Regions from separate parts of the Paenibacillus sp. FSL R7-0128 genome, predicted to be linked through region 2. Evidence: predicted binding sites of a transcription regulator. Region 2 holds the regulator's gene; each other region holds the start of a gene.
The links. Region 2 encodes Rex, which represses fermentation and respiration genes when NADH is low (regulators of the CRP and FNR family bind a similar motif). Its sites were predicted from a motif close to TTGTGAAATATTTCACAA; they were not measured.
Positions count from the first base shown of each region.

Region 1: NST26_RS08475 (flavocytochrome c) is a predicted target of Rex. The motif match lies at 1,143-1,160, and genes of this name have one in related genera.
Region 3: NST26_RS08460 (flavocytochrome c) is a predicted target of Rex. The motif match lies at 1,746-1,763, and genes of this name have one in related genera.

Region 1 is NZ_JBBOCD010000001.1:2,086,330-2,096,987, forward strand. It holds gene dcuS (DcuS/MalK family sensor histidine kinase) at 1-1,048, shown strand, start outside; gene NST26_RS08475 (flavocytochrome c) at 1,176-2,735, shown strand; gene NST26_RS08480 (NAD(P)/FAD-dependent oxidoreductase) at 2,819-4,057, opposite strand; gene NST26_RS08485 (hypothetical protein) at 4,246-4,479, shown strand; gene NST26_RS08490 (spore coat protein) at 4,512-4,910, shown strand; gene NST26_RS08495 (Lrp/AsnC family transcriptional regulator) at 5,079-5,570, shown strand; gene NST26_RS08500 (aminotransferase class I/II-fold pyridoxal phosphate-dependent enzyme) at 5,584-6,801, shown strand; gene NST26_RS08505 (aspartyl-phosphate phosphatase Spo0E family protein) at 7,002-7,256, shown strand; gene NST26_RS08510 (alpha/beta fold hydrolase) at 7,346-8,248, shown strand; gene NST26_RS08515 (methyl-accepting chemotaxis protein) at 8,303-10,378, opposite strand; gene NST26_RS08520 (class I SAM-dependent methyltransferase) at 10,637-10,658, shown strand, end outside.
Region 2 is NZ_JBBOCD010000001.1:4,871,566-4,882,223, reverse strand. It holds gene panD (aspartate 1-decarboxylase) at 1-226, shown strand, start outside; gene NST26_RS20550 (tetratricopeptide repeat protein) at 341-979, shown strand; gene dinG (ATP-dependent DNA helicase DinG) at 1,095-3,956, shown strand; gene NST26_RS20540 (redox-sensing transcriptional repressor Rex) at 4,106-4,756, shown strand; gene NST26_RS20535 (amidohydrolase) at 4,746-6,047, shown strand; gene NST26_RS20530 (cell wall elongation regulator TseB-like domain-containing protein) at 6,077-6,598, shown strand; gene NST26_RS20525 (hypothetical protein) at 7,317-7,859, shown strand; gene NST26_RS20520 (AAA family ATPase) at 7,852-9,354, shown strand; gene NST26_RS20515 (3-hydroxyacyl-CoA dehydrogenase family protein) at 9,487-10,359, shown strand; gene NST26_RS20510 (acetate/propionate family kinase) at 10,356-10,658, shown strand, end outside.
Region 3 is NZ_JBBOCD010000001.1:2,075,875-2,085,467, reverse strand. It holds gene NST26_RS08465 (FMN-binding protein) at 1-268, opposite strand, end outside; gene NST26_RS08460 (flavocytochrome c) at 294-1,724, opposite strand; gene NST26_RS08455 (hypothetical protein) at 1,909-2,367, shown strand; gene NST26_RS08450 (response regulator) at 2,494-3,213, opposite strand; gene NST26_RS08445 (lactate utilization protein) at 3,370-4,047, opposite strand; gene NST26_RS08440 (Crp/Fnr family transcriptional regulator) at 4,142-4,843, shown strand; gene NST26_RS08435 (hypothetical protein) at 5,242-5,649, opposite strand; gene NST26_RS08430 (Imm7 family immunity protein) at 5,673-6,071, opposite strand; gene NST26_RS08425 (MFS transporter) at 6,108-7,310, opposite strand; gene NST26_RS08420 (hypothetical protein) at 7,392-7,937, opposite strand; gene NST26_RS08415 (DUF350 domain-containing protein) at 8,068-8,487, opposite strand; gene NST26_RS08410 (endonuclease MutS2) at 8,520-9,593, opposite strand, start outside.

The DNA.
Region 1 (10,658 bases), 2.8 Mb from region 2:
ATTCATTCTGGCGGCCCGGATCAAGCGGATGGTGTTCGGGATGGAGCCGGAGGACATCTCCAAGCTGCTCCAGGAACGCAGTGCGATGCTGGAATCCACACGTGAGGGAATTATTGCCGTAGATCAGGAGGCGCGGATTACCATCCTTAATATGGAAGCACAGCGGCTTCTGCGGGCAGCGGGGATTGGCGGGAGCGCCATGAACCGGCAGATTGCCGAGTATTGGCCGGAGCTGGGTCTTGAGCAGGTATTGGCTGAGGGAGAGGGGATACAGGACCGGGAGCTGGAGCTGGGAGACAGCTCTCTTTTGGTGAACAGCCTGCCAGTCCGGGTGAACGGGAACATCGTTGGCGCGATTGCTACCTTCCGGGATGAAACCGAATTGGCTGTGCTGGCGGAGAAGCTGTCGGGAGTCTCGGTCTATGCAGAAGCGCTGCGCTCCGGTGCCCATGAGTTCATGAACAAGCTGCATGTCATTATGGGCATGACGCATATGGGTCTGTATGATGAGCTGCAGCAATATATTCTGGGAACGGTAAGCAATTACCAGAAGGAGATCGGGTCGATCACAAGACAGATCAAGGACCCGGTGCTGGCCGGATTTCTGCTGGGGAAGCTGAGCCGGGCACGCGAAGCGGGGATGGAGCTGCTGCTGACCGGAGACAGCTATCTGCCGGAGCCGGCTGATCCGCAGGTGATTCATGAGCTGATTACGATTGCCGGCAATCTGCTGGATAATGCTCTGGAGGCGCTGGGGGAGCTCTGTGAGCAACCCGTGAAGCGGGTGGAGCTTGCTTTTCAATATGAAGAAGGGCGTCTGCTATGCGAGGTTAGCGACAACGGTCCGGGAATTCCGGCGGGCCTGGGGGAGAAGATCTTCGTTCAGGGCTACTCCTCCAAGGGTGAACAGCGGGGAATCGGCCTATATCTGGTGAAGAAAAGTGTAGACAAACTCAAGGGTCATCTTGAGCTTGCCGCCGGCTGCGGGCCGGGAGCACATTTTATCGTGGATGTGCCTTATGAGGTGAAGGAGGAGGAGGGTGTGTGAACATTTAAGGTCCGCATACCCGCTTACTTTAGTTACAAAACTCTTTAATAATTTACGGAAGGTTCCACAAACCGCTTCTTTGGCGCTATGATAATTGTGAAAATATGCACAAGGGGGCACAACTCACATGAATAAGAGATTAACAGCGGCGCTTATCCTCATTCTCTCCGTGATGCTGGTCATTGCAGGCTGCGGAAACAACAATGCGGGCAGCAGCAAGAATGAGAGCAAGGAGGCAGGCAGCGCGGCTACAGAGCCGGCAGCAACCACTGCACCTACTGAGAAGCCGGAGGCCGTGTCGGGAGCATCCGAAGCGAGCTATACTCCGTACGATCAGTTAAAGGATAAATATGATATCGTCATCGTCGGCGCGGGCGGTGCTGGAATGTCTGCTGCGCTGGAAGCCAAAGCAGCCGGCATGAACCCGGTTATCTTAGAGAAAATGCCGGTTGCCGGCGGCAATACGACCAAATCCTCCTCAGGGATGAATGCCTCGCAGACCAAGTTCCAGAAGGAGCAGGGCATCGAAGACAGCAACGAACTGTTCTATGAAGAGACCCTTAAGGGCGGACATGATACGAACAATAAGGAGCTGCTGCACTTCTTTGTGGATCAATCCGCAGGTGCCATTGACTGGCTCGATTCCATCGGAATCCGCCTGAACAATATTACAATTACCGGCGGTATGAAGGAGAAGCGTACCCATCGTCCGGAGGACGGCTCGGCCGTGGGACAATATCTTGTAGCAGGACTTGTCCGCAATGTTCAGGAGCAGGGAATTCCGCTGTTCGTCAATGCGGATGTGAAGGAGCTTACGGTACAGGATGGTAAGGTGAACGGCGTGAAGGTGCTGTTCAACCAGGCCGATGACAAAACGATCAGCGCAGCAGCAGTTATCGTAACCACCGGGGGCTTCGGTGCCAACAAGGAACTGATTGCCAAGGTTCGCCCGGATCTGCAAGGACTGGTAACGACCAACCAGATTGGCAGCACCGGCGACGGCATTGCCATGATTGAGAAGGTCGGCGGAACTACCGTAGACCTGGATCAGATTCAGGTTCACCCGACTGTACAGCAGGAGAAATCCTACCTGATCGGTGAAGCGGTCCGGGGAGAAGGGGCTATTCTTGTATCTGCTGAGGGCAAGCGCTTCGGCAATGAGATGGATACCCGTGACAAGGTGACGGCTTCAATTAATACACTTCCTGAGAAATCCGCTTATCTCGTGTTCGACGCCGGAGTGAAATCCCGTGTCAAGGCGGTAGATCAATACATCAAGATGGGTGTAGTCAAGACCGCAGATACCATCGAGGCACTGGCGGATCAGATGAAGGTTCCAGCCGCTGCACTTAAGACCACCGTGGAAACATGGAACAGTGCGGTGAAAAGTAAGTCGGATGCCGAGTTCGGCAGAACAACCGGTATGGATAATGATCTGTCCGGTGCTCCGTATTATGCGATTCAGATCGGCCCTGGAATTCACTATACGATGGGCGGAGTGGTGATCAACACCAACACTGAGGTCTTGAACAAAGACGGCAAGGCGATTACGGGCCTGTTCGCGGCAGGAGAAGTGGTCGGCGGGCTGCACGGCGAGAACCGTATCGGCGGTAACTCGGTAGCCGAGATTATTATCTTCGGACGTCAGGCAGGGATTAAGTCGGCTGAATTTGTAAAAGCGCAATAAGCTATTATCCTATATTGTTCTCATGTAAAAGGGATGCTCCGCAGCCATCAGGCTATGCGGGCATCCCTTTCTGTGTTGCAGCTCTAAGGTTGTATCGCCGGGGAGGGCGCAGGCTTGGCCGACCGGGTCAGCGAGAACAGCTCCAGCTCCGGACGGCTTTTGCCGGCCAGCGTATCGGCAAGCAGCTCGGCGGCAATCATGCTGTAGACCGTGCCGTTTCCGCCATAGCCTTCAATGAAGTAGCAATGCGGGAATTCCGGGTGCGGCCCCATATAAGGCAATCCGTCACGGGTGGAGCCGAAGACCGCTCCCCAGGAATATTCGGCCTTGATTCCTTGAAGTTCCGGGAACAGGGCCGTAAGCTCCTCGACCAGACGCTCACACTGGGAGAGGACCCTTACCTCACGCCGCTCCACGCTGGTAAGCTGCTCATCCTTGCCGCCGGCGATAATCCGGCCTTCCGGGGTAGTCCGGAAATACAGATAAGGCCGGGCCGTTTCCCAGAGCAGGCTCTGCTCATGCCATTTTGGAAGATGTGGCAGAGGCTCGGTCATAATAGCATAGGTGTTGATCAGCTCTGCTCCCCGGTCCTTCTTCATCTCCTGGGTCTCGTACCCCATAGCAAAGACGACTTTCTTTGCAACAATCCGCCCCTGTCCGGTATGACAGATTACGCCGTCTGGATTGTACTCATAATGAAGGGCTTCGGTATGCTCATAGACCCTTACCCCGCCGGAGTGCGCTTTATGAATCAGGCTGTGTACCGTCCGCAGCGGATTGGTTTCCGCATCTCCTTTGGAATACAGCGCACCTTGTTTGGAGAAGGCGTAATGGGCGCGGATCTTCTCCGCCTCCCAGAACTCCGAGTCGAAGCCGTGCTTGATCAGATTCTCATTCTCCAGCTTCAGCATATCCACATCTTCCGGGACGCTGGCATAGAGCAGACTGGTGCGTTCGATGATCTGCGGATCGATGTCCAGCTTGCCGGGCAGGTCAAGAATCGCACGCATGGCCTGCTGGCAGAGTCTGTAGAACAGCACGCCATTCTCTTCCCCAAAAGTATTCATGCAAGCTGTCAGCGACTTGTCATTGGCGATCTGCAGCAGTCCCGTATTGGCGTGGGAGCTTCCGGTACCGATCGTTCTTTTATCGATAAGAACGGTATCTGCTCCACTGAGGGACATGCGGTAAGACATCATCGCTCCGCCCATCCCGCCGCCTACAATGAGACAGTCGCAGGTTATATCTTCCTCAAGCACCGGATATACCGGAGGCTCAGGCAGTGTGTGTTCCCAGGGCAGTTGCCCGCTGACGAGTTTCATAGATCTGTTCGCTCCTTTATGTCATTCAGAGTATTATTATTTGCACTATTGAAGAGTCTCATGCGTCAAGACCTTAAGGATTATTCATCATATGTGAGCTTGCTTAATGTACCTTCTGGCACATAAACAGCCTTCTCCTGAAGCATACTAAGGAACGCTTGAACAACCAGAAGGAGGGACTACCGAACATGCAATCTAACCAAATGCAGGCACTTAGCGGAAAAGAATTGGAATACATTGCCGATTCCATTTCCAATGAGGATTTGCTGATTAAGCAGCTCGCGGCTACAGCCGGAACCACTCAGAACTCTGCCGTGCAGGGGATCTGCATCCAGCAGATTCAGAGTCATACCCATCACATGGATATGCTGGTCCAGCTGCTCCATCAGCATCAGCAGTACGCACCATCACAGCCGCAATAACAGAACCCACAAACTTTGAAGGAGGTTTTACTGTGTACGCACAGAATGGAACACCGTTTATGGCGGATGAAGATTTACTGAACACAATTTTGGCTGATCTGAAGCGGACTGTCCGCGAGTACACCACAGCAGCTACAGAATCGAATTGTCCCGCCGTCAGACGGGTATTCAATGATCTGACTATGGATACCCTCAGAATTCAGGGGGAATTGTACATGCAGATGTCGCAAATGAACATGTACACCCCTCCGGGCAAAGCGCTGCGCCAGGATGTGGACAAGCAGATTCAGAGTGCCCAGCAGACCCAGCAGAAGCTGCAGCAGTTCGTGCGTGAGAAAACAGGCGGGGCAGGAGCGTATAACCAGCATTCGAATGTTTCGCAGCACCAGCCGAACGTCCAGCAGCATCATAACGGTTCCTATTATATGTAACCCTGGCGATGGCCCTGTGAAGCATTAGAGCGCTTACCCGGCCATGCAGGAGAAAATATAAAGGGAATGAAGTCAAATAGCCCCGCCTCGGCGGGGTTATTTTGTTTGCAGAACGGCACTTTTCATGTCATATTAATACTAAACTCTTTTTTGCAGGAGGCCCTGAGAATGAATGAATTGAAGAGGAAAGTGCTGGAACTGCTCAAGGAGGACGCGCGAAGCTCAACGGCATTAATGGCGACCCTGCTTGGTGCGGAGGAAGAAGATGTGAAGACCGTGATCGCTGAAATGGAGCAGGATCATGTCATTGTGAAATACGCGACGGTAGTCAATTGGGATAAAGTCGATGATGAACGGGTGACGGCGCTGATCGAGGTGCAGATTACGCCGGAACGGGGCCGCGGCTTCGAGGGCATTGCCGAACGGATCTATCTGTATCCGCAGGTTAAATCCGTCTATCTGATGTCCGGCGCTTACGATCTGCTGGTGGAAGTGGAAGGACGCAATCTGCGCGAGGTCGCTAATTTTGTGTCTGAGAAGCTGTCACCGATTGATGCTGTGCTCTCTACCAAGACGAACTTTACGCTCAAAAAATACAAACAGGACGGTATCATCTTTGAAGAGCATGAGGAAGACAACCGTCTGATGATATCTCCGTGAAGGATGTAATGTCATGATCATTAATAACGCTCAGCACACAGGAGATAAAGGCAAGTCGATGAACTCTTATTTGGCCCCGCTGGTCCAGCAGATTCAGCCTTCGGGCATCCGCAAGTTTTTTGATCTGGCGGCAGGCAGCAAGGATATTATCTCGCTCGGTGTCGGCGAGCCGGACTTCAAGACGCCCTGGCATGTGAGAGAGGCCTGCGTCTATTCGCTCGAACGAGGCTTCACCGGTTACACCTCCAATGCCGGAATGCCCGAGCTCCGCGAGGGGATTGCCGAGTATCTGGAGACCCGCTTCGCCGTGAAGTATGATCCGGCGAATCAGATTATCGCCACAGTCGGCGGCAGCGAGGCCATTGATTTGGCTCTGCGTGCCCTGATCTCTCCAGGAGACGAGATTCTGATACCCGAGCCATGTTACATCTCTTATTCTCCGATTACGGCTATCGGCGGCGGTATTCCGGTAGGCATTGAGACCTTCGGGAAGAATAACTTCAAGCTGACTGCCGAGGATCTGGAGGCCAAGATTACCCCGCGCTCGAAGATTCTGATTCTCTGCTATCCAAGCAATCCGACGGGTGCCATCATGAGCCGTGAAGATTGGGAGCCGATTGCCAAGGTGGTAGAGAAGCATGATCTTATCGTCATCTCGGATGAGATATATGCCGAGCTTACGTATGGAAGCAACCATGTCAGCTTCGCTTCGCTGCCGGGGATGCTTGACCGGACGATCCTGGTCAGCGGGTTCTCCAAGGCCTTCGCCATGACCGGCTGGCGGATGGGCTATGCCTGCGGTCACCCGGACCTGATCTCAGCCATGCTGAAGATTCACCAGTATACCGTCATGTGTGCGCCTTCGATGGGCCAGGTGGCTGCGCTGGAGGCCCTTACCAACGGAATGGAAGAGAAGGACCGCATGACAGACTCTTATAACCAGCGCCGCCGATTGATTGTCAAGGGGTTGCGGGAGGCGGGACTTGAGTGTCATGAGCCGCAGGGTGCCTTCTATGCATTCCCTAGTATCCAGGCCACCGGCCTGACCTCCGACCAGTTCGCCCAGCGTCTGCTGCTTGAATATAAGGTCGCCGCCGTTCCGGGAAGTGTCTTCGGTCTGGGCGGAGAAGGCTATCTGCGCTGCTCCTATGCCACCTCGGTGTCCCAGTTGAATGAAGCGGTTGAGCGAATTGGGGCATTTGTCTCACAGCTGGCCCGGGAAGGGGCCTGACAAGGCTCGACAAAGAAGTAAATAGAACTATAGCCGATCACCTTCTGATATGGTATTATTTTACTCTAAGGACAAGAAACACCTGTAATACACTTACATGGACCTCTTATTCCGGGAATAAAGGCGCTTCATATCTGGTTGCATAGAACCACACAGTTCTTATCTGGATGACGCGCAATACTACATCAGGAAGGGTGATTGTGCTGAGCGCAGATTATTACTTATCCTCCTTTGGCGGGAAATGTGGCTCCGGAAGCGGGCGACCTCCTGCCAGAGAAGATGCGAATGCACGCAGGCTCTCGCTGGAAGATGAAATTCAGATGCTCCGCAGCAGAATGGAACAGCTCTTTATGCAGGAGAAGTCCTTTACCTCGGATAATGTAATAGCAATCAGCAGCTTGCTGGATCTCAAGATTAATGAGTATATGAGAGGCCGCCACCGCAAGAGCAATTAATACGGCACGATTATATCAAGCGGATGTCTTCCTTTGGGGAGATGTCCGTTTTTTTTGAATAATGAAGTACCGGAAGGTGGAGTATGAAAATGATCAAGGTATTTAAAAGCGAGTCCGGCAAAGAACAGGTTCTAAGGTCCTATAACGAGCTTCTTGACGCGTGGGGGACGGAATTTCAGGAGCTTGATGTGGAGACCCCTTATGGGACAACTCATTGTATAACAGCGGGAGAGCCGGAGTCACCGCCCTTGCTCCTATTACACGGGGTAGGCGATAATTCGGCGGTGATGTGGCTGCTGAATATGAAGGAGTTGTCCCGGCATTTCCGCTGCATTGCGGTAGATACGCTGGGAGGACCGGGGAAGAGTGTTCCAGGTGAGCTGTTCCATAAACGGACCTTTGACCAGGTGGATTGGATTAACAAGGTCGCAGATGGGCTGAAGCTTGACCAATTCTGTGTGGCAGGAGTGTCTAACGGAGCATATATGGCCTTCAATTACATGGTGAACGGGCCGGGAATAGCGCTGAAGGCTGTCTGCATGGAGGGAGGAATAATCATTTCTCCAATTAAAAGCATGATACATACGCTGATGATGATGTTCCCGGAGATTCTTGTTCCTACACGCAGCAATCTGCTCAAGGCAGCCCGCAAGCTCAGCTCCCCGGCCTCAGGCCTGTTCGACAAGCATCCCGAAGTCGGGGAGCATCTGGTGCTGTTAATGCAGAATCATAACCAGCAGGCGATGTTCGCCCATAAGCTTCAGCCCTACGAACAAGAGAAAGCGGTTACGTTCCGGGATCAGCTATACTTCCTGCTGGGAGATTATAAGCTGAAGCAGAAGCGGGAGCTCACTGGAACACTGGATGCTGGCGGGTTCCGCTACACGGTCATCCCGGACGCCGGTCACGGCGTGAATCATGAGCAGCCGGTGCGGGTCAACCGCGAGCTGGTGGCTTTTTTGAAGGGAAGGAAGGGGAGCGAATCTATATAAATAACCCCCTGTGCTGGTCCGAAGACCTATCAGGGGGTTAGCACTGTTGCTCTGTTAGTTAACCTTGAACGTGGCCACTGCCTGCTGTAGCCCATCGGCCATCTTCGCCAGCTCGGTAGAGGCTGCGGCTACCTCCTCCATGGAGGCGAGCTGCTCCTCGGAGGCCGCGGCAGCGCTCTGGGAACGCTCTGCCGCCTGCCTGGCCACTTCTGCCATCTCCGCCACCGAGGAGGTTAGTTCCTCGGTTCCGGCCAGCAGCTGCTCGGAGGAAGCAGACATCTCATGAACTTGGGTGTTAATCTCGCCGATGCCGCCAAGAATATCCGTGAACAGACGCCCGGCCTCGCCTACCATCCGCGAGCCTTCCTGAACGGCACCGGCATTCGCCAGCACCGCATCGGATGCGGCACGGTTGCCCTGCTGGATCTCAAGAATCAGGGTGCTGATATGCCCGGCGGCTTCGGCTGTCTGCTCGGACAGCTTCTTCACCTCACCGGCAACCACGGAGAAGCCCCGCCCGTATTCGCCCGCTCTGGCAGCCTCAATCGCCGCGTTTAAGGCCAGCATGCCGGTCTGATCGCTGATGCCTTTGATCAGACCAATGATGTTGCCGATCTGCTGGGATTGTGCGCTAAGAGAGGTAATCATGCTGGAAGCATCTGCGGCGGTCCGCTCCATCTCTTCCATCCGGTCCACCGCCTCCGTAATGACGGAATACCCGTTCTGCGCCTGGCCTGCCGCCCGCCCAGCCGCTGCTGCGGTGTCCATTGAGGCCTCCGCGATCCGCTGCACACCGGCGGCCATCTCCTCCATCGCTCTTGCAGACTCGCGGGTGGACTGCATCTGCTGATCCGCTCCGGCTGAGAGATCCTGAATATTCTCCACAATAGCCTCTGTGGTGTGATTGGTCTGGTTGGCGCTAGACATTAATTCCTCCGAGGTCGAGGCGACTTGCAGCGAGTGATCGGCAATGGTCCCCAGGAGTCTGCTCAGATTGGTAATCATCTGGTTCAAATGCCCGGCCATATTGCCGAATTCATCCTCACTGTCTACCTCCAGCTTCCCGGTGAAGTCTCCGGCAGCCATCTGCCGGGACATCTCATTGACCCGAGTCAGCTTACGGGTAATATAGCGGCTGTATAGATATACGGCTGCTACCGTCAGGATAAGACCTGCAAAGCTAACCAGCAGAATAGACCTTAGCAGCCCTTTAAGCGGCGCATACAGCTCCTGTTCCGGCATGGCAAGACCCACGATCCAGCCGGTATCCGGCAGCTTTTCATAATACATCTGGATGGTCCCGCCGGAATCGGCATAGGTTACCATCCCCTGATTCTGCTGAAGCATTTCTGCTCCCGCTGCGGACAGACTTGCGCTTTTTTCATCTGTTATTTTCAGCTGCATATTCTTCTCGTCATCCGGTCCGGCAATGTAATTCCCCTGCTTGTCCAGCAGGAAGGCCCAGCCTGTATTCCCCACCTTGGTCTGTTCGATCCTGCTCTGCAGCGTCTTGAGATCGATATCTCCGGCCATGACACCCAGCAAGGTATTCGTGGTATCCCGGAAAGGAACAGTAAACGTAGCCATCGTTGTCCCTGTAATTGTGTCATAGAATGGATCTGTAAACGCTGCATGGTCTCTGCCGATAGTGTACCAGTTCTGCCCGTGATAATTATAATCGGGGTCATTGTACTGCTCGGTTGTCACAATTTTGTCGCCGTCTCGGTGGGCATAGGTGGAGAAGTACTTCAGCTTGCTGTCATACCGTCCGGGTTCAAAATAAATACCCACACCATATGTATCCGGATTAGCCTCCAGCGCACTAGACAGCATCGTCCGGTATTGATCCAGTGTGAATTCCGCAGCGTGACTCTCCAGCGTCCTTGCCAGAACCTCGGGAACCTTGCTGTGCACATTTAAGTTCGCATTAATTTCGTTAGAAATATCTGATATCTGCACATTCATTTTTTGTGTAACCTCGCGCTGGATAATGCTTTTGGAATACATGTACGACAACAGAGCGACCAGCACCAGCGTGATCAGAAAGATGGGCAGGATGAATGCAAATGTTCTCATACGTATGCTTTTGAACCGGAGCCTGGAAATCCCCTTGTGAACAACATTAGCCATGTTAATCCCCCCATTAGATAGTGAAGCTATTTATACCTGTATTGAATATCATCGGCTGGAGAGCTGATTTTGTTGTTACTTTTTGTCGAAAAAAATAAAAAAATGTCGTATATCTAAGTCTGTGGGGTACGACCAAAGGCGGAGACGGCGGCAGACCCGGGGCTGATGTCCGCTTCCAATTGTAGGCATATAATGAATATTCACGAACATCACAAAGTATGGGCTTGAACCGTACTGTGTCAGGAGAGGAAGATATTCATGCTGCATGATCAGCTGTTGA
Region 2 (10,658 bases):
CCGTCTGGAGACTTATGTCATTCCAGGTCCGCGCGGCAGCGGCGTCATTTGTCTGAACGGGGCAGCGGCGCGTCTGGTACAGCCTGGCGATACAGTGATTATTATATCCTACGCTGTCATGTCCTCCGAGGAGCTGGCGGCACACAAGCCGACTGTAGTGTTCGTTGATGCGGGCAACAAGCCGGTGAAGCTGGCGGATCATGAGATTCATGCGACGATTGCCTGAATTCTGAGCTTTGAGCCATGTAATCAATGGCAGGGATGAAGACCCCTGTACTTGCTGATAATGAAGTAAGGCAAGCTTAAGCTGACTTCATTATCAGTAAGGGTGGGATGTCCGGTGTTTCAACATTTATTTGCTGAGATGAACAAGATGCTCCAGGAGATCAAAGCCGACTATCCTACTGCGGAGGGTGCCCGCCGAAGCGATCTTTTATCCAAGTATAATATGCTCCACCGCATCAGTGATAATGTAATGGACGAATGGCTGGTCTTCGCCGAGAAGCTAAGCGAGTTCCGGGAACAGGCGGATTTTCAGGTTCAGCCGGAGGAGCTGCCGGAAGAGGAGGCCCCTGAGCTTGGGATGGATGCTTTTGTCAGGGGCCAGGGCTATTATAAGCTGCTGATGTACCGCAAGTGCATTGAACAGTTCAGGGAGGTTACGGCACAATATCCGGACAGCCTCGCTGCCCGCCTGTATCTGGCCATGGCTTATCTGCAGGAGGGAGAAGGCGATACCGCCTGGGGACATCTGAATCACATGCTGGGCCTGATCCGTGAGGTGAAGCTGAAGGCGATGATCTATAATGCTCTGGGCTGTATCCGGGCTTCCCAGGAACGCTTCAATGAAGCCAGTGAGCTGTTCAGCCTGTCGTTGCTGCATGATCCTGATCTGCCGGAGCCGAACGTGAATCTGGAGGTGTGCCGCAGACGGGGCGGGAAGCTGGAGTTTGGCCATCAGCTGGTTTCGCTTTTATAATTTATCCTCGGTTTCTTTAGGCGATGCGCCCCACTTCCCGGGGTGTGCATCGCCTTTTTTCGTAACTTCTGTTATGCTGATAAAGAGTCTCAAGTGAAAGGGAATAGAACTTATAATGAAATTTGCCGTGCTTGATTTTGAAACTACGGGAACCCAATCTGTGGGAGAGATCATCCAGGTTGGCCTTGCCATTATAGAAGAAGACGGGACGATCTCCCGGGTGTATGGTTCCTATGTCAAGCCCGGAGCGCCAATTCCTCCTTTTATTACGGGCCTGACCGGAATTACAGACAGCGATGTACAGGATGCGCCGGAGCTCGATGAGATGATGATGGAGCTGGTGCCGCTGCTGGATGATGTAGTCCTCGTCGGACACAATGTCGCGTTTGATTTTCATTTTTTGCAGAATGCGCTGGACCGCTGCGGCTACCTGCCGTTTCAGGGGCGGATTCTGGATACGATCGATTTTCTCAAAATATGCTTTCCCTCGCTGAGCACCTATCAGCTTGGCGCGGTAAGCAGCCACTTCGGCATTACGCATGACCGTCCCCATCAGGCGGACAGTGATGCGCTTGCCACGGCTATTGTGCTGCTCAAATGTCTGGAAGAGCTGCAGAGTCTGCCGCTGCTGACGATTCAGCGGCTGAATGAGCTGTTCGCGGACGAAGACAGTGATCTGGCCTGGTATTTCGACGGACTGCTGCGGGAGCGGGAGATGGAGACCTTTCAGCCGGAAGGTGAGCTGAGCTTCTACCGCCAGCTTGCGCTGGCTGTGGGGGACTGGGCAGAGCTGGCTACGCCACGGGAGGAAGGAAGCGTCAATCCGCTGGAGAATATTACCTTTGAAGAATATATGGATGAGGTAACCAAGCGGCTGAAGGCTGTTCTTCCCCAGTATGAGAGCCGAGAAGCCCAGGAGCTGATGATCCATGAGGTCATTACAGCGCTTGAGCAGGACAAGCATCTGCTGATTGAAGCGGGAACAGGCACAGGCAAATCGCTGGGTTATCTGCTTCCGGCCATCTACCATAGTGTGAAAAGCGATCAGAAGGTGATGGTCAGCACGCATACCATTAACCTTCAGGACCAGCTGCGGGAGCGGGATATTCCGCTCTTAACCAGCGTTGTGCCGTTCCCGTTCAAGGCCTCCATCTTTAAGGGAAGAGGGCACTATTTGTGTCTGCGCAAGTTCGAACATAGAATGAACAAAAAGGACTTTACGAGTCCAAGGGAAGAAGCGCTCACCGCTGCGCAAATGCTTGTCTGGCTGACTCAGACGACGACCGGCGATGATGAGGAGCTTAACTTAAGCGGACGGGGCGGCGATTTCTGGGAGACGGTGGCCAGTGATACCGACTCCTGCCTGGGACGCGCCTGTCCGTGGTTCCGCAAATGCTATTACCACCGGGCCAAGCATGAAGCCGGGATCTCCGATGTGGTGGTCACCAATCATTCCAAGCTGTTCGCAGATGTCAAAGCCGGGCATCAGCTTCTTCCGGCGTACGACCATCTTGTAATTGATGAAGCCCATCATCTGGAGGATATTGCCGGCAAGCATCTTGGCATGCAGATGAAATATTTCACATTCGCCCATACCCTCACCCGACTCTATAAGGATAGCCGGAGCGGGCAGCTGCCTGCCCTCCGCCAGAGTCTGCAGTCTTCGGGCAGTGAGCAGGCTTCCGAATGGAGCGGCGTGATCGACCGGATCTATCCCGATCTGCTGACGGTGAAGGAGTCCTGGGATGCGCTCAGCGACCGGCTCTTCAGCCTGCTGCCCGAGCGCAGCGATGCAGGGGCCGGTGAAGCAGGCCAGCTGGTGGCACGCCTGCAGCCGGGCAAGAAGCCGAAGGATTGGGAGGAGCTGGCTGCCCTTGAGAATACACTGAACCTCAGTCTGAGCGATATCATCCGCAAGGGCGACAAAATGCTCAGTGAGATGCGTGACACGGACAGCCAATCCTCCTCAGACAGTCTTGTGACCGATATCGGCGGGTTATTCAAGGATCTGGCATCCATTAGAGAGCAGATCCGCTTCTTCATGAGTCTGAACGATGAGAATATCGTGTATTGGCTGGAGGGAAGCGGTAATTATAAGGGCAAGTCGCTGCAAATGTATGCTGTTCCTGTAGATGTCAGCACCCAGCTCAGGGAGCTGTTCTTCGATAAGAAGAAGAGCATTATCCTGACCTCGGCCACCTTATCCGTGGATAAATCCTTCCAGTTCATGATTGATAACCTGGGTCTTGGCGAGGCTGCAGAGCAGCGGCGTCTGATGACTGCACTGCTTCCGTCGCCATTCAAGTATCGTGAGCAGGCTCTCCTGGTCATTCCGCGGGACTTCCCGAGCGTCAAGGGGAGTATTGGGGATGCCCGCTTTGTGGACACCCTCGTGCACTCCCTTGCTGAGACAGCTGTAACAACACGGGGGCGGATGCTGGTGCTGTTCACCTCCTACAAGATGCTGCGCCAGGTGTATGAACCGCTGAAGGAGGCACTTGCCTCACAGGATATCGCGGTACTCGGACAAGGTGTGGAAGGCGGCAGCCGGAGCAAGCTGATCCGCCGCTTCCAGGACAGCCCGGCTTCGGTCTTGCTGGGTACCAGCAGCTTCTGGGAAGGGGTGGATATCCCTGGAGAAGCATTGACCTGCCTGGCGATTGTCAGACTGCCGTTCCAGCCGCCGAATCACCCGCTGGCAGAAGCGAAGTCAGAGCTGCTTCAGGCACAGAAGAAGAATCCGTTCATGAAGCTGTCCGTGCCGCAGGCTGTCATCCGCTTCAAGCAGGGCTTCGGGCGGCTGGTCCGCACGGCGCAGGACCGGGGCATCGTAATTGTGTACGATACCAGAGTGATTGAATCGCATTACGGAAAGTACTTTCTGTACTCGCTCCCCGGTCCCAAGATGGAGCATATGCTCACCGAGCAGATGGTCCCGAGAATTGCCGAATGGCTGGATGACGGCGGGGTTTCCTAATTCATCTGCTATTGCTATTATTAATAAGTCATGATTATCCTGAAGATCCGTTCCCGCCTGTCCTGCCACTCCGGCAGGCGGCGGGGCACGGTTGCTATAATTGTACGGAATGAAGTGTAGGCTAACAAAACTTTTAAGGAGGAGAATACATGAAATCGGATAAAATATCGGAGGCCGTCGTGCGCAGGCTCCCAGTGTACCTGCGTTTCCTGAACGATCTCCAAAAACGTGAAATCTCCACAGTCTCTTCTCAGGAGCTGGGCCAGAAGCTTGACCTAAATCCCGCCCAGATCCGTAAGGATTTGGCTTATTTCGGTGATTTTGGCAGAAAAGGCATCGGCTATGATGTATCTTATCTGATTGAGAAGATCCGCCATATCCTGAAGCTTGACCAGCAAATTAATGTTGCACTGGTTGGAGCCGGTAACCTCGGTCATGCTTTGTCTAACTACAACGCTTACTTGAAGGATACGATGAAGATTACTGCCATCTTCGATGCCTACCCGCCGAAGGTGGGCCAGCAGATCAACTCGCTGGTTGTGCAGCCGATGGAGGAGCTAAGCAGTACCATCCGCTCGCAGGGCATCCGGATCGGGATTATTACCGTGCCTGACAGCGAAGCCCAGAACGTAGCCGATATTCTTGTGGATTCCGGTATCGAAGCGATTCTGAACTTCGCACCGGTTATTCTCAAGACGCCTGCCAATATCCGGATTCATGCCGCAGATTTCACCACAGATCTGCAGAGCTTGGCCTATTATTTGCATGATGGAAAGGATGAGGCTGAAGATGAGCAGTAAGATCACGATAATCAAGAATGGGCACTTCCTGGTTCCGGGCAGTGACAAGCCGGTACTGAGCGGGTACATGTCCCTGGAGAATGATCTGATTACTTACATAGGTGAAGCTGAGCCGGTAGTGGAGGATGGTGCACAGGTCATAGACGGCAGCCGTCTGCTGTTCATGCCGGGTCTGGTCAATACCCATGGGCATACGGCCATGTCACTGCTGCGCGGATACGGCGACGATATGGTGCTTCAGACTTGGCTGCAGGAGAAGATGTGGCCGATGGAAGAGAAATTCACTGGTGATGATGTATATTGGGGAACCTCGTTGTCTGTACTGGAAATGCTGAAGGGCGGCACAACCACCTTCCTCGATATGTATGATCATATGGACCGGGTAGCGGAAGTAACGGAGCAGTCCGGTATTCGTGCTGTGCTGATGCGCGGCGTAATTGGGCTGTGCCCGGAAGAGGTACAGCAAGCGAAGCTTGCTGAGGCGATTGCTTTTGCCCGTAACTGGCACGGCAAGGCTGACGGCAGAATTACGACCATGCTCTCACCGCACGCCCCGTACACCTGTCCTCCAGAGTTTTTCATGAAGTTTGTGCAGGCTGCCCATGATCTAGACCTGCCAATACACACCCATATGTCCGAGACGCGCCATGAAGTGGAACAGAACGTGGCCGACTACGGCCTGCGTCCGGTCGCGCATCTGGAGAAGCTCGGGATGTTCACCCGTCCTTCGCTCATTGCCCACGGGGTTCATCTGAACGATGAAGAGATCGGGATCCTGGCCCGCCATAACGTTGGCGTGTCGCATAACCCCGGTAGTAACCTGAAGCTGGCCAGCGGGGTAGCCCGTGTTCCTGAGCTGCTGAGAGCCGGGGTTAAGGTCTCTCTGGGGACAGACGGTGCGGCGAGCAACAACAATCTGGATATGTTCGAAGAGATGCGGCTGGCGGCTCTGATCCACAAGGGCGTAAGCGGTGATCCTACAGCGGTACCGGCTCCTGAGGCGCTTCTGATGGCTACGGAGTATGGGGCGCAGTCTATTTTCCTAAGCGGGGTGGGCCGGCTTGCAGCAGGAATGAAGGCCGACTTCATCGCACTTGATATTGACCAGCCTCATCTGCTGCCGCATACCGATCTGCTCTCCCATGCCGTATATTCGGCAAGTGCCAAGGATGTAGAGCATGTATGGGTGAACGGCCAGCAGGTTGTGAAGCATGGACAATGCCTGACACTTGATGAAGAAGCCATCCGCCGCAAAGCACAGGAGACGTTCGAGAGCCTGCTTAAACGGTAATTCAAGGGAACGGGAAAGGAAGCAGCGTGGTGAAGAAGAAGAGGAGAAAATGGATCTGGCTGGGGATTACCGTGGTGCTGCTCCTTCTGTTCGGACTAAGCCAGTTCTATGCCTACATTATGAAGGACCAGTGGAACGAGCGGAGTGAGGCCAAGGAGCTGGCCCGGGCGCGTGCCGGACTAACAGAGGTAACCAAGGCCCAGAAATCTGTCTGGAATGAGAATGAGATCTACTGGGTGCTGACCGGTAAAAATGAAGCAGGGACCGAGCTGATGGTGTGGGTCCGTTTCACCTTGGAGGGCAAGCCTGCCGGAGGCGACAACGACCTGTATGCTGAGGAACTGAGCAATGGCACCTCAGAAGAGAAAATGCGCGGAATCATAGCCGCCCAGCTGCCGGACATTACGATCGAACGGCTGCTGCCCGGTGTATACAACGGGGAATATGCCTGGCAGCTATTTTACAAAAAAGACGGGCGATTCTATTATAATTTTTACCGCTTCAAGGATGGCAGCGCCATCGGTGAGGGGTACAGTCTGCCGAACCGCTAGCGTCACTTTAAGCGGCCGGGCGTTCAGGCTTGAACTATATTTAGAAGCGGGAGATACAGTGATACTGTACTCCCGCTTTTTTGGCGTGTTATATACGAGTAGAGAACAGGCTAGAGCTGTTCATGGACTTGAGGGACACCAGGATCTGTGGCTTACTTAATAAAGGGGAGGCATTGATCGGAGCTGCTCCCTACTGCTCTGTTGTCAATATGTACATATACCAGTATATATAGATTGCAGTACCATTCATGTACATCGGGCTGTTTTCAACCGGGTTCAAGCGACATTGATCTGCTCATTGTCGTAGAGGACAAGCTGTCCGCAGAGGTCAATCATAGACTTGCCAGGCGTAGCGTAGCCTTTCATGACAGTCTGCCGAATAATTGCGGAATAGGAATATAGCGGTGCGGCAGTCGCCGAAGGCTATGAACCGCGCGAATTAACTGATTTTGCGGAATATATGATGGCTGAAATCAAGCGGACTCCAAACTGAAGATTGACCGGGTAAAAATGATAAGCGCATGAAACATCCAGAAATTAGTATCAAAAATTTTAAATATATTCACAACTTTATGTAAAATCGTATATACACCTATGATATACTACTACTTGTACTAAGACATGCTTAAGAGCATGTCAGTCTCGGATGGGCGCTAGACACGCTGGCTGGTCTTTATTGTAGAGTTATGCTCGGTCATTATTGAGAGGAGGACGTTTCTTGAAACTTCGTCTTGTGCCTGTACTGCTAACGTCTCTGCTGTCTGCTGCATTATTGTTTGGTGGCTGGTATTCTTACCGTACATTCGCGGTGCAGGAGCCGCTACAGAAGCTGGTATCATCCTACGAGGGAGTGAAGGATTCCCATATTACTATTAAACGCAATGAGGTCACTTTGAAACTGGATTTGCAGCCGGGCACGAAATTACGTGAACTGGTGCAGTATGTATCAAGAGAAGGCAGCACTGCTATTGACGGACGGACCCTGAAGCTGGATGTGGAACAGAAGCCGAGTGAACTGCTGGATGAGTATTGGGATAAAGCGATGTTCTCTGTAGCAGAAGCGATGGAGAGCCGGAAGTATACATTGATACCAGCCAAGCTGGACGGATTGAAGGAGCAGGACAGTAAGTACAGCGGGGTTACAGCTACCACAGAGATTGACGACAATAATGTATATGTAAGCCTGAGCAACGGCACAGAGAGCAAATTTATCATTCTGCCGCGTGCAGCAGCCAAGATGGGAGTGTGGAACAATGCCTAAGTACTGGAAAGAGGTTGTAGCCGGATTCGTTCCGGTCATGCTGATTTTTATGGCTTTTGTGGGGATCAATATCTTCCCTGTAATCATAGCACTGGGCATGGTTGCCGCGCTCCTGTTCATTGCCCATGCCCGCGGCGGTCTGACGGTTAATGCAGGTGCAGATAAGAAGCGCAAGAAGAACGGCCCCTCCAAGCTGACCTTTGAAGAGATCGGCGGACAGGACAATGCCAAGCAGGAGCTGCGTGAAGCGCTGGACTTCCTGATCCGGCATGAAGAAATCAGCAAGTTCGGGATTCGCCCGCTCAAGGGAATTCTGCTTACAGGTCCTCCGGGAACAGGAAAGACGCTGATGGCTAAGGCTGCGGCACATTATACGGGCTCCGTGTTTGTAGCTGCCTCGGGTAGTGAATTCGTTGAGATGTATGTCGGTGTGGGTGCGGGACGCGTACGCGATTTGTTCAAGGATGCCCGCACACGCGCACTCAAGGAGAATAAGCAAAGCGCCATTATTTTCATTGATGAAATCGACGTCATCGGCGGGAAGCGCGAAGGCGGACAACAGCGTGAATATGATCAGACCCTCAATCAGCTGCTGACGGAGATGGACGGAATTTATAACAACGATACCCCGCGCATTCTGCTGGTAGCCGCAACGAACCGCAAGGAGATGCTTGATTCTGCGCTGCTGCGCCCGGGGCGTTTTGACCGCCATATTCAGGTGGATATGCCTGACAAGAAGGGCCGCAAGTCGATTCTCGACCTGCATGCCAAGAACAAGCCGCTGCATGATACCGTGGATCTGGATAAAATCGCCGAAGAAGCTTACGGCTTCTCGGGTGCTCAGCTGGAGAGCGTGATGAACGAAGCCGCGATCTACATGATGCGCGAGAATCTGACCCTGGTAGAGCAGCGTCATCTGTCGATGGCGATCGACAAGGTCATGATGGGTGAGAAGACCGACCGTGAGACCAACCATGAAGAGAAGAAGCGGGTAGCGATCCATGAGCTTGGACATGCTATTATGGCTGAACTGCTGCGTCCCGGAAGCGTTAGCCAGGTCACACTGACCCCGCGCGGTCAGGCTCTAGGGTATGTCCGGCATAATCCGCAGACCGAGCAGTATCTGTACACGAAGGATTACCTGGAGAACCAGATCATGATTGCTCTTGGAGGAGCGGCTGCCGAAGAGATGTATTACGGCGGACGCAGTACCGGTTCCCGTGGAGACTTCGATCAGGCACTGAATATCGTGGAGACCATGATGAAGTCAGGGCTCACTTCGCTGGGTATTGCGAATCTGCAAATGGTTACCACCGAAGAATTAATGAAGGAAAACAGTAAAATACTGGATGATCTTATGATCCGCACAAATGACCTGCTGGACAAGCAGAGAAATATATTTGATTACTCCCTTGACATTTTAATGAAGGAAGAAGTCCTCTCCGGAGAGCAATTTCGTTGTCAATTTCGTGACAGTGTCCTTTTACCGGCATAATTCTTTATGCCGGTTATTTTTTTTTACTTTTCAGACATGCTAAGATATCATTATATGTCGGGCTACTTATTTTTTTCGACAGACAAGGTACAATACAGAAGTATAGATACCTGAAAGGATGGAGACTTTTACATGAATTTTAAGAAGATCGGTGTCATCGGCGGAGGCACAATGGGACAAGGGATTGCTGAAATGCTGGCAGCCAAAGGCCTGGATGTCATGCTGGTGGAAAAAACTGCAGAACGGCTGAACTACTCCTACGAAATGATCGAGACCAGTCTCGACAAGCAGCTGGAGAAATGGGCGATTACCCAGGCGGAGAAGAAGCTCATCCTGGCCCGTATCCAGAAGGTTACACACTTCGCTGAACTGAGCTCCTGCGATATGGTCATTGAGACCATCGTTGAAGATCTGGAAGCTAAGCAAAAGGTATTCAATCAGCTCGATCAGGTGTGTCCGAGCCACATTATTCTTGCCAGCAATACGTCAACGCTTAGCTTGACTGAGCTTGCAAGCTCTACAATGTATCCGGAACGCGTTATCGGCATGCACTTCATACACCCTGTAGGTAAGGTTGATCTGGTTGAAATCGTGCGCGGTCTGAAAACCTCGGACAGCACATTTGAAGATACTAAAGCCTTTGTCGATGAGATTGTTGAGAAAAAAGGCGTTATGATCTACGAATCCCCCGGATTTGTATCTTCACGCCTCATTTGCCTGTTCATCAACGAAGCTATGCATGTCCTGCAGGAAGGTGTCGCTTCTCCCGAAGATATTGACGACGCTATGCGCATCGGCTACCAGTTCCAGAACGGGCCGCTTGAAATGGCAGACCGCTTCGGTCTGGATTCTGTTCTTGCCGCACTTGAGAACATGTTCCGTGAATACGGCGAGCTCAAGTACCGTCCTTCGACAATCCTCAAGAAGATGGTGCGTGCAGGACAACTGGGTACGAAATCGGGCGAAGGCTTCTTCAAGTATGACAAGGATGGTGACCGTGTATGAATATCTTAGTAATTAACTCCGGCAGTTCCTCATTGAAATATCAGCTGTACAACATGACCGATGAATCTGTGCTCGCCAAGGGTCTGGTAGAACGTATCGGGATGGATTCCTCTATTCTGAACCACAAGCCAACCGGCAAACAGGAAGTAACTGAAGTCAGCGAAATTCTGGAACACAATACAGCGATCCGTAAAGTGCTTGCTTGTCTGACCGACAAGGAACATGGGGTTATTGGATCTACTGACGAGATCAATGCTGTGGGACACCGTGTAGTACACGGGGGGGAATTCTTCAAGGCT
Region 3 (9,593 bases), 2.8 Mb from region 2:
CTGTGGTTTGCTTTTCAATAATTTCAGGAATCGTATTCTCTACAGCCGCATCGATCATCGCCTGCGTCTCCTTATGCTCCTGTACGGTAATGGCGTCGATCTTCTCATCTTTGATCTCTACCGCCACTTTAATATCACTCTTAACCCCTTTGCCTGTTCCATCATATGTCCCGTCCACATACTTGCCGGAAGATGATGAGCATCCAGCTGTTAGTACTGTTGCAGCCGCGAGGGCAGAGAACAGCAAGGTTTTTGTCCACTTGTGCATGAATAACTCCTCCTTCTGAAAGTTCCTATTTCTTAAGTGCCTTCACAGCTTCATCCGCTGCGATCCGCCCGAAGGTAGTGATGTCTGCCAGTGCATTACCGCCCAGACGGTTCGCGCCGTGTACTCCGCCGGTTACTTCGCCCGCAGCATACAGCCCGGCAATGACCTGATCCTTGGTATCCAGCACCTGAGCCTGGGTGTTAATTGCTACTCCGCCCATGGTATGGTGGATTCCCGGTGTTACCTGAATTGCATAATATTTACCCTTTTCAAAAGACAGCTCAAGATCCGGCCGTTCAAACTCTGTATCCTTGCCGGAAGCAACGAAGCCATTATACGTTTTCAGTGTATCCGCAAGCGCTTTGCCATCTACACCAATCTGTGCCGCCAATTCTTCAGGTGTTGCCGCTTCTTTGACCAAATCCATTCCAAAGTAAACCTCAGTTGCCTTCAGGTTCGCACGCAGCTCATCATTGAAGATCAGGTAAGCTACTTTACCGGACTGGGCCAAAATATTCTGGGACACGACATCGCGGGTCAGCAGTTCATTCGTGAATCGCTTGCCTTCGCTATTGACCAGAATCGCACCGTCTCCGCGTACCCCTTCCGTGATCAGCACGCCTTGATTCGGAATGGTGGTCGGATGAATCTGGATTTCTTTCATATCTACCAGCTTGGCACCGATCTTCTCTGCCATCGTTGTACCATCGCCGGTTGCGCCCGGGTGGTTAGTGGTAGAGAACCCTTCCAGCTTCGGCTGGTACCCCTTGATCATGTCCATGTTAGCTCCAAAACCGCCAGCCGCCAGGATAACGGAATTCGCACTAATCGTGTACTGCTTGCCATCCTTATCCGTCACCTTCACTCCAGTAACCACGCCGTCCTTGTTCTTGACGATCTCATCGGCAGTCGTCCGCAGGCGCATATCAATCTTGTACTCCTCCAGCTTCTTCTTCAGCGCGACTACGATGAAATTCCCTGCCGCTTCCCCGCCTGCCGGACGGTGAATCCGGTTCACGCTTGCCCCGCCTGCGCGTCCCACTTCAGACAGCTCGGCTCCATTCTCCTTCAGCCACTCCACCGAAACCGCCGCACCGTTCGTAAGTGTTCTGACCAGATCCGGGTTATTAAGGTTCTTGCCGCCCTTCATGGTATCCTCGAAATGCAGCTCCGGACTGTCTGTAATGCCAGCCGCTGCCTGATAAGGTGTTCCTGCCGCATTCAATCCGCCTTCCGCACGGACGGTGTTGCCTCCAAGCATAGGCATTTTTTCGATCAATATCACTTTGGCTCCCTGATTATGCGCTTCAATGGCAGCAGTCATTCCCGCGCCGCCGCCGCCGATAATAACAATGTCCGTAGACTCCCCTTTGGTGCTGTTACATGCAGGCAATACCACCAGACTTGCCAGCAGCAACCCCTTGCCCAGCAGACTTCCCCATCTCTTTCTGTTCATTCAGTTCTCCTCCAATTGTTATTGTGCATATTTTCACAATCATCATAACCTGAAGGAGCCCTGACAAGAATATTTAGTAATTAAAGAAATGATAAAGTAAATAAAGGTAGTGAATTTGCTTGAATGTGTTTATAGATTTATAATTAGAGCTTATACAACCGTATCACTAGGAGGAACAGAAACTATGGAAAAAAGCGAAAAATATTGGCTGGCCGGTGCTGTTCTGGCAGCAGCCGGTGTCTCCCTGATGAGCTACACCGCGAGCCGCTATACTTCATTCAAAAGAGTAGTTACCCGAACCATCCATCTGGAAGATATCGCCGCTCTGGAAATTACCCGCCTATCTTCTGTTCCCGGTGAACAGAAGGATATTGTGCTTACTGAGCCGGAAGCGATTAAGCGGATCTACGATGATTTCTCCAGCGTCCGCCTGATGAAATCCGCCCGCAATGTGAGCACAGACAACAAGTACAGCTATTACATTACCATCGTCCAGGCCGACCGGAAGCAGCGGTTCGACATTATTTTGAAGGGCAAGCATCACATGATTATCTATGACAATGACATGAACAACCCGCACCTGGTAGCCTATAAAATCATTAACGAGTTCAGTCCGCTGGCTCTGCAGCAGGCCTTCGATTGATTCTGCGCACGCTTATGTATGGCATAGCTTAATAACCTTCACAGCTAATGTGACGGCTATATGGAGTCATGGAACGCCTGGGGCAGCCTCGGGACACCTTGACTCCGTTTTATTTTAAGAGAACGCTCATAGATATTTACGGATAAGCTCATGCCCTTCAGGTCTCACCTTATACATATACACCGGCCTGCCTACCGCCCCGTAGCTAAGCTCCATTTCCAGAATACCTGCCTCCGTTAGAAAAGCCAGATATTTGCGGACCGAGATCCGCGAGATGGGCGCATGACTGCTGATATCCTCCGTGGAGAACACCGGGCTCTCCAGCCGGTTAATTGTGCTCCAGATGCTCTCCAGTGTGCCTTCGGCAAGCCCTTTGGGCAGCGGCAGGGCAGCGTACTTCTCCTCTTCCGTCCCGAGCGAATGCCGCAGCAGCTTATCCAGCTGCTCCTGGCTTAGGTGCTCCTTGTGCATTAGCTGATAATCTTCACGATACGCTGACAAGGCCGCCTGAAACCGGGCAAACTCAAACGGCTTGATCAAATAATCCACGGCCCCGTTCTGCAGCGCCTTGCGGATGCTGGCATTGTCACTGGCGGCAGAGATCACAATGATATCCACCTTGCTCCCCTGCTCCCGCAGAGCAGAGAGCAGCTGCAGCCCGCTGACACGCGGCATATAAATATCCAGCAGCACCAGATCTACCTGCTGCTCCTCCAGCATAGTTCTCGCTTCATCCCCTGTCGCCGCCCAGCCCGCATACTCAAAACCCGGAACCTGCTCCAGATAATGCCGGTTAAACTTCGCCACCATCGGGTCATCTTCAACGATTAGTACTTTAATGTTCATGGGGTCTCCTTGTCTTTTGTGAAACTATAACTACATATAACTACAACTAATATAACATTGCGGCGGAGAATTTTGGAGGGAGGTGTGCTGAGACATAGAATCAAAACTAACAAAAAGACACCAATTCGAGAAATTAACCGAACGGTGCCGAAAAAATTAAAATCCCAGAGATTCACCAACGAGGATAACCTTTATTCTCCCCGCTGTTTTACACATTCTTGTTTCGACGATGTAAGAACAGATACAATCCTCTGATTTACAATCTGCACAAGCACCATTGATTAGGCAGGGCGTTTTTTGCGGTGAATGTAAAAATGGGCTGGACGAACTCGAAAGACGGTTTGCGTTAATGGGAGCGGCATAGGTTCTGGCTCTTATCACTGCATCTTCAGCGGTCTTGCACACCTTATTCATCCCCACGACAGCAACCACACTTCTCGGTCCAAAAGTAACCGCTGCCGCCCGATTGCCCACACTGTCGATATTGACCAGTATCCCATCTTCACTAACCGCGTTGAAGCTGGTTAAATAGGTGTCGCACAAAAGAGATTGGCGCATGAGGTCATAACGTTCCTCCATCGTCTGCGCTGTATCACGATCAATGACTGCATAGTTGCCTTGGCGTACCCGGTCAAGAAGCCCGATGTCCTCAAGCGTGACTGAACCGCCCCAAGATACCGAAGACTGTTCCGGAATTAAGGATAGCGCCTTTTCCGCAGCTTCTATGGCGTTGTCACAGTAATAGGCCTCAAATTTTCTGCTTTGCAGATTTTTCATAACCTTGGAGGCTAACAGCCGGTTTCTCGCTTTGATTGAATCTTCTTTCGTTTGCATTGCTCTTCCTCCGTTCTGACGTTAGACAAGGTGGCTAAACTTCGTGTGTATGTATGATTAATATAGTATAGTAAAAAGAAAAAGGATGTTGCACATGCAACGCGAAGCCGCTCAGAATAACTTAAAATCCCTCTGCCAATCACGTTTATTTACAGGGATTGCTCCAGATGATATTCCCCAAATGCTTGAATGTCTGTCAGCCACACGCAAAGAATATGCAAAAGATGAGATGGTTGTCCGTGAGGGCGATTACGTTGATGATGTCGGCATCATATTGCAGGGCCTCGCTCAAAGTACGAAATTGAACGTCAAAGGAAAACAAATTATTGTATCCCTCCATTACCCGGGTGGATATACCGCTGTTCTCACAGCTGCCAGCCGTGGAAGAAGATGCCCGATGTCAGTACAGGCCATAGAACCGCTTGAGGTTCTCTTTATTCCTATCCAAAGCATATTGAGCCGTTGCACGAAGCTATGTATGGGTCACGAACAATTACTTGGCAATCTTTTTGATAGTATTGCCGAACGTGCGTTAGAATTGCATGACCGGAATGATTGTCTAATTATGCCGACTATTCGGGATAAGGTTCTAACTTATTTAACAAGAGTGATGCGTGATGCTGGAACAGAAACTTTTACGATTCCCTTTGATCGAGAAGCGATGGCCGAGTATCTGGATGTAGACCGCAGCGCCTTGTCCAGAGAGCTGGCATGGATGAAGCGGGACGGCTTGATTGAGTTTTATAGAAATGAGTTTAGGCTGCTGGAAGAAGCAGTGGAAAAGGATGTTCAGTAATAGCAAGCAGGGCTGGTGTGGTCTTTGCTTATGTGACGGCAGTTACTATGGGGGAGTTCACCGATTTTCCAGTTTTGATTGGATGATATTGGGGGGTGGTTTTCTATTGAAAAAAACTTTGTTTCGCACGCCCTTAATTTTCGAACTTTGGACGGTTATTTATATTACAAATGTTGCGCAGAAGGGTATATTTAGTTAACCATATATCTTTATATTCTATATAGATTAGTAAATTTCGCCAATCAAAACAATCTTGAAAGACTCTAGGCCTCCCAAGGTTGTTGGTTAAATCTAAAAATCGAATGGGTCCGCTATTGTAAACTCATCTTCATGCCATAATTTTTTTGACTAAGTGTCTCAAGAACCATCAATATCCTACATGGCAGTATTCAAGTTTTTCACTTACTTCTTGGAAAAGGATCTCCTTCTAATATTTTGAATGATATTTTTTTTGCTGCTATAAAAATTGGAATTTTATCAAAACCCTCTACACTGATTTTGAAAATATAATTCCCCAGTTCTACCCTATATTTTTGATTCAAGTCAATGATTTCATCATCATTGGCTAGTTCAATAAAAACTTTGGCTGTATCCGTATGCCATAAAAATAAAGTTGAAACAAAATAAGGTTCTTCAAACTCAATATCTATCGCATATTCATTACTACTTTGGTCAATGCTACCTGACAAAACAATTTGTCCTGCATCCATGCGACAAAATTCAAAATCCATCCATAAGCATCGACTTAAATGCGTATTGATTCTCTTGATCTCTAAGTTAACTTCATCTACACTCATTGCAAACATATGAATCCTCTCCTGCTTGGTCACTATAATATGTCATCCTCCACGACCGGAACAAACGGTGATAACCAGACATCCTCTTGCCGCCTTAGAGTTCCTCGGGCTAGTACGTAGACTTTGAACTCGTTATCGTAGCCTTCGATATCCTCATCATCTCTTGTATAGAGTAAGCCATAAGAACCCGGTGCTTGGTCTGCGATGAATTGAAATAGCTCAATGATCTCCCCGGCCTCGAAACTTTTGTGATTCAAAAATCCTCCTACAGCAAGATGATACGTCCCATTTGCGGGATAGACTTTTAGGAGTCCATCACTCCAACCCAACTCTAAGATAAAGTTTTGTATATTTTTGAACACCAATTCTAAATTTTCAGAATCTTCTTCAAATGTCTCCCGGATCGTAGCCCAGCCATGAAACTCGTACATCTTCTCACCCGCTTCCTAGATATTTGATGAAAACAATCAAAACCTCCCCCTCTGCCCCAGCAACCCCCGCACCACCACCCAGCTCCCCAGCGGCGCGGCCCCCAGCAGGAGCATGAGCAGCGTGATCGTCCGCAGGGACTGGTCCAGGGACAGCACGGCGATGAAGATCAGCAGGCCGAGGAGGCGGCCGCTCATCAGGCTAAGCTCCCTGAGCACTACCAGCTCCACGCGTTTGCCGGCGCTCTCCTCGGACACTCCCATCAGGTCGAAGCTGGTGGACAGCATCGGCAGCATGTAGAGGGGCAGGCAGAGTGAGGTCCCGATCCCCATGATGAGGAGGGTCGTAAAGTTCACCTTCCATAGCAGCGGAAGAAGGAAGGCGATGAGCAGCAGGCTGCCTGCCAGCATACCGCCGAGGCGGGCGCGGGGCTTGAACCATCTGCCGGCCGCATAATAGCTGATCAGGGAGACGGCGGAGGTCAGCAGGGCGAACTGTCCCAGCTTGCTCTCCTCTTGTGCTGCAATGTAGACGAGCAGACCAATCAGGAAGGAGAATACGCCTTCCCGGATGCCCTGAAATACTAGCGCCGCCGCAACTGGCCGCCAAGGACTGCGCCTGCGGGTAAGCTCGCGCCAGGGCTCCAGCCAGAGATAGGCTTCACCGCGCGGCCGTTTGCGCAGGCCGAAGCTGAGCACAGCAGCCAACCCATAGATACATAACGACAGTATGAATACCATACGGTAGCCTTGTCCGCCTTGCCAGCGGGAGATCATCCAGCCGGACACCCAGGGTCCGGCTATTCCAGTCAGGGAACCGAGCAGGCCCATCCACCCGTTATAGAAATCGCGGTTCTTGGCATCGGTAATCTCGAAGAAAACAATATTGAACGCCAGCCAGTACAGCCCGATGGATAGCCCGAGGACCCCGCCCAGCGGCCAAATGTAATGAATCGCGTCGCCCCGCAGCCACAGCACCAGCAAATAAAAAAAGCCCGATACGGCAATTCCCAGCCGTAGGGCATTCATTTTGTTATGTTCTTTCACCCACTTGCCGCCCAGCCAAAAGCTGAGACCCACCGCAAGCTGCTGGGCCACGGTGAACCAGCCGATCATGGCGAAGTTCTGCCGGCTTTTCCACAGATATACGTTGAGGAACGTCCCTGCAAGCACTGTAGCCAGAAGGTATAGCCCGCCTACAGCCAGCAGCAGCGCCGCCTGTCCCCGTTCAGAACCTCTCATGCTTAGCCCTCCCTGCTCGTCCTAAGACACATCATCTATTACTAACATGTCCAGACGGCAGGGAAAGCATGAATCCGAACTTTATTCGGCTGCGGTGCTGAGATTGCGGACAAGCTGGATGCGGTCTTCCTGCGCCAGACTATGCTGCACATGGAAGCAGGAAGGACAGACGTACAGATTCAGCGCAAAAGGAGGCTTCAGCACGGCTGCGCCGCCTAGCGCTTCCGGCGTTGCCGGGGTGAACCCGTCCACCTGCTGCGTACCGGAGTGAAGCATCAGCTCATGGCATTGCGGACATTCCGGAGCTTCCAGCTGGGCAGCCAGCAAGCCTGAGACCTTGTCCTCATAACGCTTCAGATCATAGTCATCGCCGAATTGGCCCAGCGTACCCCATACAGGCACCACACTATCCTTGTCGTCGTCATCCCACAAATTATCGTCGCTGATCTCTTCCTCCCCGGAAGCTTCCTGCGTATCCGGCTCTTCATCCTCCAGATCCTCTGCACCTATCGTTACTGTGCGGTAGCCGCTAAGCTCGTTATTGCAATGAGGACAGGTATCCTCGGGGCCAAACTCCTCATCCCATACAATCTCGGTATGGCACCATGGGCAAACTGTTGTCTCCATCTGTATAATCTCCTTCGCTTACTCACATTCGGTTCAATTCACCGTTAAATATATAATGCCGGCCGCTATAAAAGCCAGGGCTGAAAAAAACAGAATCCGAATCAGCAGCTTCATCTCCCTGCCCCCTAATTCAGAATATGGCCGCGCCGATAACATAGGACAAGGATATGGAGAGCAGCATGGCTGTCAGTCCTACGGCCCGGTTATCTGCGGCAATCTCTTCATCAATTGAAAAGACCGGAGTAAAAAACTCGAACAGGAAGTAAGCCAGCAGCAGCAGCAAAAAGCCTACAACCGACCATTTCATCGTCTCATAGATGGATGCCCCCGCTTCAATGCTGAAGCGTAAGATGTTGCAGATTCCGAAGATTTTGCCTCCGGTTGCCATGGCTACGGCCACATTCCCCTTACGGATTTCTTCCCAGCAGTTGTATTTCGTCACCATTTCGAAGAAGGACAGGAATACGACCAGCCCCAATATGGCGACAGTGAAGTAGCCTAGCAGCGCCCCCAGCGGATGTTCCAGCAAAAGATCAATATTATCCTGCACACTTTTCCCTCTTCCCTGCCGGACTATGGGCGCTACTCCAGTTCAGCTACCGTCACACCCGCGCCGCCTTCATTATAGTTCCCGAGCCGATAGCTTTTGACATGCTTGTGCTTGCGGAGGTATTCCTGTATTCCTGTCCGCAGGACCCCCGTCCCCTTGCCGTGGATAATGGAGATCTGCCCCAGATTGCCGAGAAAAGCTTCGTCGATGAAGCGGTCGGTCTCCATAATGGCTTCCTCCAGGTTCGCACCGCGCAGATCAAGCTCATTACGGATATTCTCATCGCGTGTACGCTTGACCGTTGTGGCCCTGCGCAGAGCCGGCGGAGGAGCATCCGGGGCGGAGGCCAGGAATTCCAGATCACTCAGATTGACCTTCATCTTCATGATGCCGAACTGTACCACCGCTTCCTTGGTACCACTCAGCTCAACCACAAGGCCCTTCTGATTCACATTCGCTACCTTCACTTCATCCCCTGGCTGAATCTTACGCGGCGCCTTGACCGCGCTGCGCGGCACAGCCTTCTTGCGTGGCGCAGGCTCTGCTTCATCCAGCCGGCGGCGCGCTTCGATCAGCTTATGCTCCTTGACGGATGCGCCTTCCTCCAGCGCCAGGCGGCGGAGGTCACTGATAATCTCCTCGGCTTCCTTGCGCGCCTTGGCCAGAAGTTCGCTGGCATCCTTCTCTGCCTTCTCAAGGCGTTTGTCGCGTGAGCCCTCCAGCTTCTCCAGCTCCTGCTGCTGCCGCTTACGGAACTCCTCCGCTTCACGGCGAATCTCTTCCGCCCGTATGCGTTCGTTCTCTGCGGTAAGGCGGTTCTCCTCAAGGGATGCAATCATATGCTCAACACGCATATCTTCTTCCTTCACTTCACCGCGCGCATGCTCAAGGATTGCATTTGGCATCCCGAGGCGTTCAGCAATAGCGAACGCATTGCTTCGTCCAGGTACACCGACCAGCAGCCGGTAAGTAGGACTCAGGCTCTGCACATCGAATTCCATGCTGGCATTAATAACGCCTGCCCGTTCATAAGCGTATGCCTTCAATTCACTGTAATGTGTAGTGGCAACCATCCGGGATTCCGTCCGGTGAATATTCTCCAGAAT